Regions from separate parts of the Fodinicurvata sediminis DSM 21159 genome, predicted to be linked through region 2. Evidence: predicted binding sites of a transcription regulator. Region 2 holds the regulator's gene; the other holds the start of a gene.
The links. The regulator PhoB, encoded in region 2, activates phosphate uptake and scavenging genes when phosphate is short. The targets are predictions, from matches to a motif close to TNTCATAAAACTGTCA.

Region 1 (5,475 bases), on a different contig from region 2:
ATCGCCTTGAAACAGTCCCCGTCATAGTCACGGATGCGTTCGGGAAAGCGAGCTGTATAGGGCGCAAACAGCAAGTCCGGGCGCTCATCCGTCAGCAACTGGGATGTATCCGCCAAGCCCAGCAGACCGCTCAACTGGAACAAATCGTCCGGCGAGGCCTCCAGTTCCGATACGATAAACTCGCGCAGGTCATTCGGCATTCCCTGATCCACGGTCAGGCGGATGATCGAGCCCCGACGGCGGCGTTTCAGTGCAGACTCGAACACGCGCACCAGATCCTCGGCCTCTTCCTCGATTTCCACATCGCTGTCGCGGATGACACGGAAGACACCGGCCTGCTTCACTTCCATGCCCGGGAAGAGATGATGCAGGTGCAGGCGCACAATCTGCTCGATCCGTACAAACCGCAATGTCTTGCCCGGTAGACGTACGAAACGCTCACTCTGTGGTGGCATCAGGATCAAGCCGGTCATCGGCTCTTCCGCCTCTTTCCGAATGAGGCGCAGAACCATCGCGAAGCCAAGGTTCGGAACGAATGGGAAAGGATGCGCCGGATCGATGGCAATGGGGGTCAGTACGGGAAACAGCTGCCGGCTGAAATAGTCAGTCAGCCAATCACGGTCACGTTCCGTCAATTCCTCCCGGGACAAGACTTGGATGTGCTCCTCGCGCAGAGCATCCTTCAATTCCATCCAGCATGTCTGCTGACGATGCATCAGCTTCTGCGTACGTGCATTGATGGCGGCAAGCTGCTGTGCAGGTGTCCATCCCTCCTGGCTGAGACTTTTCACGCCGGCGCCCACCTGTCCCTTCAGGCCGGCAACGCGCACCATGTAGAACTCATCTAGATTGCTGGACGAAATCGACAGAAAGCGGAGGCGTTCCATAAGAGGATGCTTCGTGTTGAAGGCCTCGTCCAGGACACGCTCGTTGAAGGCCAGCCATGAGAGTTCTCGATTGATGAAGCGTTCGGGAGACTCCGCGTCCGGCCAGTCTTCTGGCGTGGCCTGTGCGCGCTCGGCTTCTCGGATTTCTTCCTTGCTGGCGGATGTCTGGCTTTCCGTCACGCCCTTCTCGCTTTCAGCTTTGTCCAAAGCGTTTCACTATCGGATTTATAGCAACCTTTGACTACAGTAAGATAACAGATCGCAGAGATAGCGCACCTCCACCAACGATTTGGATAAAGCCTTCACTTTGAAGCAGCTCCTCGTTCTTCGGCATGCCAAGTCAAGTTGGGACAACCCCGAACTGGGCGATATCGAGCGTCCATTGACCAAGCGCGGCCGCCGGAACGCGCACGCCATGGGCCGCGCCTTGCATGAGCGTGGCCTCGCGGCTGACCGGGTTTATTGCTCCGATGCCCAACGCACGCGCGAAACCTGGTCCTTGCTGGCACCGGAATGGTTCGGAGACAAGACCATTCCGTTCACGGTCACCAGAGCCCTCTACATGGCATCCGCCGACGCATTGCTACAGTTCTGCAAGGCAGCGGATGAACAGGCGCAGCGCGTGATGCTGATCGGGCACAATCCTGGACTCCATGAGCTCTGCCTCAGACTTTGCAGCACGGCACAGCAGCCGGAGGATATCACGCATCTGTCCCGCAAGCTGCCAACCGCTGCCTTTGTGCTGCTAAGCTTTCCGGAAACCCCGTGGTCCCTGCTGCAGGAAGGAACGGGCCGCCTGGAATTGTTCCTCAAGCCGCGCGATGTTCAGGACTAATGTCACAACCTCCAGAAGGGGGATTGCTTTTCCAACTGCTTCCAGATCGTCACGAAGTCCTGCAGATCACGTTCAATCAGCCCGGCCTGCCAGCCCTGTACGAGACCACCAGCATAGGAAGGCGCATGTCCTGATGTTTCCAGCTCACCGAGTAGCCTTCGACCTGTCACAGCATCATTGAGCGTTCCAAGACTGTCCTGCAAGGACACAAGACAAGACGAATAGGCCTTTACCTGCTTACGCGGATAGAGCGAGCGATAGAACTCGATCGCATAACGCAGCTTCTTCCCGGCAATGCGAATCTCGTGAAGATCTTCCTCCTTCATGGCTGCATGGTTCCGGGCAAGCTTGCGCAACTTCTTGAGACGCTTGTCCAACACATCCTTGCTGAAAGTCCGGACCTTCATCTGGCTATCGCCAGTCGCCCAATCCCCGCTTTCCAGAAACAGCTGGAGCTGCAGGATCAAGATCAGGAAACGCGAGTCCTGCAAACTGCCTCGAGCTCGGCTGTAGGCCCTGGTCCGGCGCCGTTGTGCCTGGTTGCGCAATCGGCCCAGTCCATCCATCGCTTCCCGTGGCACCCTTTTCCGCAGCGAAGTCAGCGTTTCGTCCATGAAGACATCCCATTCGCGTGCTGGTCCCAGTTCCTGCTGTAACCAGCGCAATTCACCCGCAAACCAGCTATAGGTCCCGGCAGGCAACAAGGGTTCATGGATCTTGAAGAGAGCACGCAAGCGACGAACGGAGACACGCAGCTGATGCAGGGCCTGGGGGCTGCCCTTCTCCAACACGGCCGCCACATTGCCCAGCAAGTGGGACATCCCCGCCCCGGCGAGCTGTTCGAAGGCTTCGCGCACGGTAGCTTTCTTGTTCAGGGCAGGTTTACTGCCGAAATCAGGTTTCAAGCTGTTACCCGTCTGGGCGAGAGCGTATCCGCGTTGGGCCTTGGTACGTGTTTCCAGAGAGAAGGGTTCGATCTCTGCCAGTTGAAGCGCCAATGTCAGGAGGTCTGAAACCCGACCTGATTTAAGCTCCAGTTCGGCCTCGCAAAGGGAGTCAACTTGGTCTGCGCTTCTGATCTCACCCTCGTCAATTGAGAGTTCGATCTCACTTTCACCCTCTACCAGCAAGCGGCTGTAGCGATGGAAATCGGTTGTGAAAATTGGCTCCAGCCTCGCGAAGAGCCCTTCGCCCTCGAGAGCACTCCGCAAGCCGGAATCGTCGATACGCCCAAGCTCGGGCTGGTCTCCTTCGATCAGCCCCTCGAATTCCAGGTAACTATGCAGGGGGCCGTCCCCTGCCTTATCCTTGGTCCTCCCCTTGCTGCCAAGAAGATGGGCATACTCCGATTTCAGGATCTTGAGTGTCTGCCGTCGTTCTGTGCCACTGCGGCGGATACGCAAAGCAGCTGAGAGTTCCCTTAAACGGCCTTCCGGACTGTCAAAATAACTGTTGGCCAAACGCTCGCTGAGTGCTCTTCCACGAACCTTCTCGGCAATGGCAGGATGTTGCCTCAACCGCCGCACTGCATCAGGCGTAAGGCGCAGTTTGAGTTCGCGTTCCAGAGGCATGACGGGAAAATCCTACGGAAAAAAAGCAGAGACTTGTAACAAAGCTGAAATATTTCAGCTTCTTACCAATAGTCAGCCCGATCTGCTGTCCCTGTCAACTGGCAGGCCCTGGCATTCCAGATTGAGCGGCCTGACGGGTATCAATTGACCCGAGCCTGGAGGGTGTCAGGCAACCTGACGTGCAGCTTCCAGGTTGCGCAGTTCCGCAGCTTCGATCCAGCCGCCGCCCAGAACCCGATCTCCCTGATAGAAGACCGCAGCCTGTCCAGGTGAAACACCGTACTGTGGGCTGTCGAGCCAGACCTCGCAACGCTTCCCGTCACCTGCAGCTGTCACGCGGACACGGCCCGGAACGGCTTCCTGGGCCGAACGCAGCTTGACTTCCACGCGCATGCCCTCTGTGTCGGATGGCACGGACCCCAGCCAGTTGGCTTCGCGTAGATGTACCAGGTCTCGCGCCAGCGCAGCCTTCGGCCCCACGACGACGCGATGTGTCTCGGGCTCCAGGCGCACGACAAAGAGTGGCCCCTCAAGACCGCCTATCCCGAGGCCACGCCGCTGTCCCACGGTGTAGTGGATGATGCCATTGTGCTGCCCAAGGACACGGCCATCCAAATCCACGATCTCGCCCGATTCCACAGAACCGGGGCGCAGCTTTTCCACCACCTGTGCATAGGAGCCATTGGGCACGAAACAGATATCCTGGCTGTCCGGCTTTTCCGCAACAGGCAGCGAAAAGCGCTCGGCCAATGCGCGGGTCTCGCTCTTCGGAAGATCGCCCAGCGGGAAGCGCAGGAAATCAAGCTGCTCCTGCGTGGTGGCAAAGAGGAAATAACTCTGGTCCCGGCTGTGGTCGACAGCGCGGTGCATCTCGGCCCCGTCCTTGCCTTCCTTGCGCTGCACGTAGTGGCCCGTGGCCAGGGCATCGGCGCCCAGGTCGCTGGCAGTCTGTAGCAGGTCACGGAACTTCACGGTCTGGTTACACCGCACGCAAGGGATCGGCGTTTCCCCGTTCAGGTAGCTATCGGCAAACTCGTCGATGACCGATTCACGAAAGCGGCTTTCGTAATCCAGCACATAGTGCGGGATTCCCAGACTGTCGGCGACCTGCCGTGCGTCATAGATATCCTGACCTGCACAGCAGGCCCCCTTCCGCTCCACGGCCATTCCATGGTCATAGAGCTGCAGCGTGATGCCAATGACCTCATACCCCGCCTCGTGCAGAAGCGCCGCGGTTACGGAACTGTCAACACCACCAGACATGGCGACCACGATCCGTGTGTCGCCCGGAGCCTTGTCGAAACCCAGTGAATTCATAATGCCGTGAATATAGAGGACAGCGATACGAGTGCAACAACAGCGTTTCCGCATCAGAAATGACGTCCATGCAAGGCTCGCATTTCGTTGGTGTAGAAAGTCTGTCTCGCACGTTCCCACGGTAGTGAAGCTATGAGGCTAGGGACAGCTATAGGAATAGTGACTATCATTCTCGTTGAAAATGCGTCGCATATCTAATAATAACCTCCATTCACGATGCTTCGCTCCAGGTAGCGCCTTTCCGCATGCCCTCTAAGGATTATCGCAATGGACGGCGACAATTACGTTCAGACAGACGCACTTCCAATGCCAGACCCGGAAACAGGGCGTCTGCTGATGGAAGAAGAGGGCAGCTTTCTCTCTTCCTTCACTGAGCTTGGAGAAATCCTGAGTGCCGGCGGACCTGTTGTCGCAATTTTGCTCGTCCTCTCGGTCGTGGCATTCAGTGTCATTCTGCTGAAGTTCTATCAATTCCAGCGGCTGCACCTCTCTCGCACACGTCCCCTGGATGATGCGCTCAATCAATACCTTAACGGCAATACCGCTGCTGCAATGCGCCTGCTGGATGCCTCCAGGCACCCGGCTGCAGCTCCCCTGCAAGCCGCCATCCGCGGCATGAACCGCGCCGACCTTTCACAACAGCTCATCCGTGAGGAAGTGGAACGTATCGCTGGCGAAAAGCTGAACGCACTGCGCGCACATCTACGCATCCTCGAGGTGACCGGCAGTCTCAGTCCCCTGCTCGGTCTCTTCGGTACAGTGCTGGGCATGATCGCCTCCTTCCAGCAACTGGAACTGGCCGGAAACCAGGTGAATCCCTCGGTCCTTTCAGGCGGCATCTGGGAGGCCCTGCTGACCACAGCTG
Region 2 (5,475 bases):
GCAAGGGATCGGTCGGTCACTTTCTGGCCCGCAACCTGTTTCATAGCGGCTTCCAGGGCCCCATCATGCCGGTCAATCCACGTCGGGAATCCATCGAGGGCGTGCTGGCCTATCCCTCCGTTGCCTCCCTGCCGCGCGTGCCCGACCTGGCCATCATCTGCACCCCGCCGGAAACCGTGCCGGACCTCACCCGCGAGCTGGCCGAGCGCGGAACCAAGGCTGTCGTGGTGGTAACCGCCGGTTTCGGCGAAGGCGGACAGGAAACGGGTCATAACCTGCGTCAGGCGATGCTGTCTGCCGCGCGACCCCACACGCTGCGAGTGGTCGGTCCCAATTGCGTCGGGCTGCTGGCCCCACACCAGGGCCTGAATGCCAGTTTCGCTCACCAGGCCGCCCTGCCCGGAGACATGGCTTTCGTCACCCAGTCGGGGGCTATCGTGACGGCCATGCTGGATTGGGCCACAGGGCGCGGCATCGGCTTCTCCCATGTTGTCTCCCTGGGTGACATGGCGGACGTGGATTTCGGGGACATGCTGGACTACCTGGCGGTGGACCCTCAAACGCGTGCCGTAATGCTCTATGTCGAGGCGGTCACTGACGCGCGCAAGTTCATGTCGGCGGCTCGGGCCTGTGCACGCATCAAGCCGGTCATCGTCATCAAGGGCGGCCGCAATGCCGAAGCGGCGAAGGCTGCAACCTCGCATACCGGCGCCCTGGCAGGTGCGGACGAGGTCTATGACGCGGCCTTCCGGCGGGCTGGCGTGTTGCGCGTTTTCACGCTGGAGGAACTGTTCGATGCGGTACAGACACTGGCGACATCCACACCGCTGCGGCATGGGGACCGTGATCGGCTGGCCATCCTGACCAATGGCGGCGGCCTGGGCGTCCTGGCCACCGATGCGCTGATCGAACACAAGGGTCACCTGGCAGAGCTTTCGGACGAGACAATGCAGGGCCTGGAAGCGGCCCTTCCGCCTACCTGGAGTCACGGCAACCCCGTGGACATCGTCGGGGATGCGGATCCGGAACGCTATCGGAACGCAACGCAGAACCTGCTGGAAGACAAGGGCGTGGATGCCCTGCTGGTCATGCATTGTCCCGTGGCGGTGGCGGACCCGAATGCCGTGGCAGAGAGCGTTATTGAAACCGTTCAAGCGCGACCGTCCCGGAAACGAAAGCCGATCTTTACCGCCTGGCTCGGTGACCAGGCCGTGGCCGAGTCACGTTCGCTCTTCGCCGAGAGCCACATTCCTACCTATGATACGCCGGAGCGGGCAGTACGGGGCTTCATGCACCTGGTGCGTTACCGCCGCGGCCAGGAAGAGCTGATGGAAACGCCAGCCAGTCTGCCGGATGAGAAGGATCCGGACCGTGAATCGGTGCAAGCCTTGCTGGAAGAGGCCCTGGCCGAAGGCCGCGAATGGTTGAGCGAGCCTGAAGCCAAGGCCCTGCTGTCCTGCTATGGCGTCGCCACAGTGGAGACCCGCAAGGCTGCTGATCCGGACGAGGCCGTGCGCCAGGCCGAGGAAATCGGCTTTCCCGTTGCCCTCAAGATCCTGTCCCCGGACATCACGCACAAGAGCGATGTGGGCGGTGTGAAGCTGGACCTGGCCAACAGTGACAGGGTGCGGATAGCGGCCGAAGAAATGCTGAAACGCGTGCGGCAGGCCCGGCCCGAGGCCCAGGTGGATGGCTTCAGCGTCCAGGCCATGTGCCGGCGTCCCGGGGCTCAGGAGTTGATCCTGGGCCTGACCGAGGATCGCCAGTTTGGCCCGGTGATCCTGTTTGGTGAAGGGGGCACTGCCGTCGAGGTTATCCGTGACAAGGCGGTTGGCCTGCCGCCGCTCAACATGACACTGGCTCATTCGTTGATGGCCGAAACCCGGATTCACGACCGCCTGAAGGGCTATCGCGCTCAGGCGCCTGCCGACCTTGACGCCATTGCAGCGGCGCTGATGCATCTCTCGCAGATTGCGGCCGAGCGGCCCGAAGTGCGCGAAATCGACATCAATCCCCTGTTGGCCGACGAAAAGGGCGTGATCGCCCTGGATGCCCGCGTGCGGCTGATGCCACGCGACGCGGTGGACAACAGCCGTGGTCCTGCCTATCGCCTGGCCATCCGGCCCTACCCGCGCCTGCTGGAGCAGTGGGGGCACTTGATGGATGGGACGGAGATCTTCATGCGGCCGATCCGGCCCGAGGACGAGCCGGCCCTGAATGAGCTCTACAAGCACCTGACGCCAGACGATGTGCGCATGCGCTTCTTCTCGCACATGGCCGAGTTGAGCCATGAGTCCGCCGCGCGCTTTACCCAGATCGACTACAATCGCGAAATGGCGCTGGTCGCCATCTCTCCGGAGAATCCGGAGGATTTGTGGGGCGTGGTGCGCATTGCGGCCGATCCCGAGAACGAGCGCGCAGAATATGCCGTGGCGGTGCGCTCTGACATCAAGGGGCGGGGTCTTGGGTACCTGTTGATGCGGCGCATCCTGGATTATGCCGCCCGCCGCGGCATCCAGGAAGTCTGGGGGGATGTCCTGAGCGAGAATGCGCGCATGCTTCAGCTGGTCAAGGATCTGGGCTTCGATCGTCGCCTGCTGGCCGAAGACACCAACGTTGTCCGTGTGAGCCGGAAGCTGGAGCCGGCCAAATCCCAGGGCAAGGCTTGATCAGGCCGGGCTTTCAGGCACTGGGCGAGTCCAGGGAGTAGCCGGCCGAGCGCACCGTGCGGATCAAGTCGCTCTGCTCGCCCTCGTTCAGGGCCTTGCGCAGACGGCGTATATGCACGTCCACGGTGCGCGGCTCGACATAGACATCATGACCCCAGACGGCATCCAACAGCTGCTCGCGGCTGAAGACCCGGCCGGGGTGCTGCATGAGGTGGCTGAGCAGGCGGAACTCGGTGGGGCCCAGGTGAACGTTGCGTTCGCCCCGGCGCACCCTGTGGGCGTTGAGATCCACGGAAATGTCCGCGAAACTCAGGGTTTCTCCCGAAGTTGCAGGAACCGCGCGTCGCAGGACAGCGCGCACACGGGCCAGCAGCTCGGCGGGCGAGAAGGGTTTGGTGATATAGTCGTCTGCGCCGCTTTCCAGACCGCGCACCTTGTCGGTTTCCTCGCCGCGCGCGGTCAGCAGGATGATGGGAATTTCGCGGGTCTCGCGATCGCGGCGCAGCTGGCGGCAGACCTGGAGCCCGGACATGAGCGGCAGCATCCAGTCCAGCAGGATCAGGTCGGGCTTCTCTTCCTGGGCGACGGTCAGGGCCTCTTCCCCGTCCCGGGCCTCGAGCAGGTCATAGCCTTCGCGTTCCAGGTTGTACCGCAACAGGGTGACCAGCGCTGCTTCATCCTCGACGATCAGGATGACCGGCTTCATTTTTGTTCATCTCCGTTGTTGGATCCCGAACCGGGGGTCTTGTCCTCGTTCGGCGGTTCGACAACCGCGAAGCTGGAGGTATCGCCCTTGGGGCGGTCGATCATGATCTGGTTGCCGGTGGCCATGAAATAGACGATTTCGGCGATGTTGGTGGCGTGATCGCCGATGCGCTCGATGTTCTTGGCGATGAACAGCAGGTGGGTTCCCGACGTGATGGAGCGTGGATCCTCCATCATGTAGGTCAGGGTCTCGCGGAACAGGCTGGTGTACATCTCGTCGATTTCCTGGTCGCTTTCCCAGACGTTCAGCGCCATGTTGGCATCGCGTTTGGCATAGGCGTCCAGGACCCGCTTGATGTTGGTCTGCACCAGCTTGGCCATGCGCGGCAGGGAGCGCACGGGATCCAGCGGCTGCTGATGGTGCAGGGCCACCGCCCGCTTGGCCACGTTGGCGGCATAGTCACCGATGCGTTCCAGGTCGCTGGCCACCTTTAGCGCCGAAATGACCATGCGCAGGTCTGAGGCCACGGGCTGGCGCAGGGCCAGCATCCGCACGGTGTAGGTATCGAGCTCATGCTCGATCTCGTCGATCTTCTCGTCGTTGCGGATGGTGCGCGTGGCCAGTTCCTGGTCATTGCGCACCAGGCTATCCACGGCGTCGGCCAGCTGGGTTTCCGCCAGACCGCCCATGCGGGCGATCAGTTCCTTCAGGTGTTCCAGTTCCTCATCGTAGGACCGGATGATGTGGTCGCCTTGCTCTGAAGTCATCGTAACTCTCCGCGGATAGGGCCGGGGGCATCAGCCGAAACGGCCCGTAATATAATCCTGTGTGCGCTGGTCGCCGGGGTTGGTGAAGATCTGCTCGGTCTCGCCAACCTCCACCAGGTTGCCCAGATGGAAGAAGGCAGTGCGGCGCGAGACACGCGCGGCCTGCTGCATGTTGTGAGTGACGATCACGATGGTATAGCTCTGCTTGATCTCGTCGATCAGCTCTTCGATCAGGGCCGTGGCAATGGGGTCCAGCGCCGAGCAGGGCTCGTCCATCAGGATCACTTCCGGATTGACCGCAATGGCGCGCGCGATGCACAGGCGCTGCTGCTGGCCACCCGACAGGCCTGTGCCGGGCTCGTCCAGGCGGTCGTGCACTTCCTTCCACAGCCCGGCGCGGCGCAGGCTGGTTTCCACGATCTGCCGCAGTTCCTCCTTGTCGCGTGTGAAGCCGTGAATGCGCGGACCGTAGGCCACGTTGTCGAAGATCGACTTGGGAAAGGGATTGGGCTTCTGGAAGACCATGCCGACCCGTGCACGCAACTGGACGGGATCGATGGAGCGATCGTAGATGTTCTGGCCATCCAAAGTAATCTCGCCACTGATCCGGCAGATGTCGATGGTGTCGTTCATGCGATTCAGGCAGCGCAGGAAGGTCGACTTGCCGCAGCCCGAAGGCCCGATCAGCGCCAGCACCTCGTTGGGGCGGACGTCCAGGTTCACACCGTGCAGGGCCTCGCTGTCGCCGTAGCTGACCCTCACGTCACGGGCCCGCATCTTCGTTTCGCCGATGTTCTCAGCCGCCATTAGCTTTTCCGCCGTCTTGGTCTCGTAATTCATGATCGTCGCTTTCGTTCGGCCCCGTTACCAGCGTTTCTCGAACCGCTTGCGCAGGAAGATCGCTGTTGCATTCATGAGGATCAGGAAGCCGAGCAGCACCATGATACCTGCCGAGGTGCGCTCGACGAAACCACGCTCGGAGGAATCGGCCCAGATATAGATCTGCGAGGGCAGCGCCGTGGAGGGACTGAACATCGAGTCCGGGGCCGAGGTGATGAAGGCGTTCATGCCGATCATCAGCAGTGGAGCGGTTTCTCCCAGCGCCTGCGCCAGGCCGATGATGGAGCCGGTGAGGATGCCCGGCAGGGCCAGCGGCAGCACGTGATGGAAGACCATCTGCATCTTGGAGGCGCCCAGGCCGTAGGCGGCCTCGCGGATCGAGGGCGGGATGGAGCGCAGGCTGGCGCGCGCGGCGATGATGATGGTGGGCAGGGTCATGAGTGTCAGGGCCAGGCCGCCCACCAGGGGTGCCGAGCGCGGCAGCCCGAAGACC

Region 1: the regulator PhoB is predicted to act here: its motif matches at 3,328-3,343, upstream of G502_RS0104240 (CYTH and CHAD domain-containing protein).

The regions. Positions count from the first base shown of each region.
Region 1 covers NZ_ATVH01000011.1:608,272-613,746, forward strand. Annotated here, with positions in the region: gene G502_RS18600 (RNA degradosome polyphosphate kinase) at 1-1,031, opposite strand, end outside; gene G502_RS0104235 (SixA phosphatase family protein) at 1,195-1,722, shown strand; gene G502_RS0104240 (CYTH and CHAD domain-containing protein) at 1,725-3,293, opposite strand; gene mnmA (tRNA 2-thiouridine(34) synthase MnmA) at 3,459-4,610, opposite strand; gene G502_RS18605 (MotA/TolQ/ExbB proton channel family protein) at 4,878-5,475, shown strand, end outside.
Region 2 covers NZ_ATVH01000013.1:422,212-427,686, forward strand. Annotated here, with positions in the region: gene G502_RS0107085 (bifunctional acetate--CoA ligase family protein/GNAT family N-acetyltransferase) at 1-2,669, shown strand, start outside; gene phoB (phosphate regulon transcriptional regulator PhoB) at 2,683-3,375, opposite strand; gene phoU (phosphate signaling complex protein PhoU) at 3,372-4,142, opposite strand; gene pstB (phosphate ABC transporter ATP-binding protein PstB) at 4,173-4,982, opposite strand; gene pstA (phosphate ABC transporter permease PstA) at 5,007-5,475, opposite strand, start outside.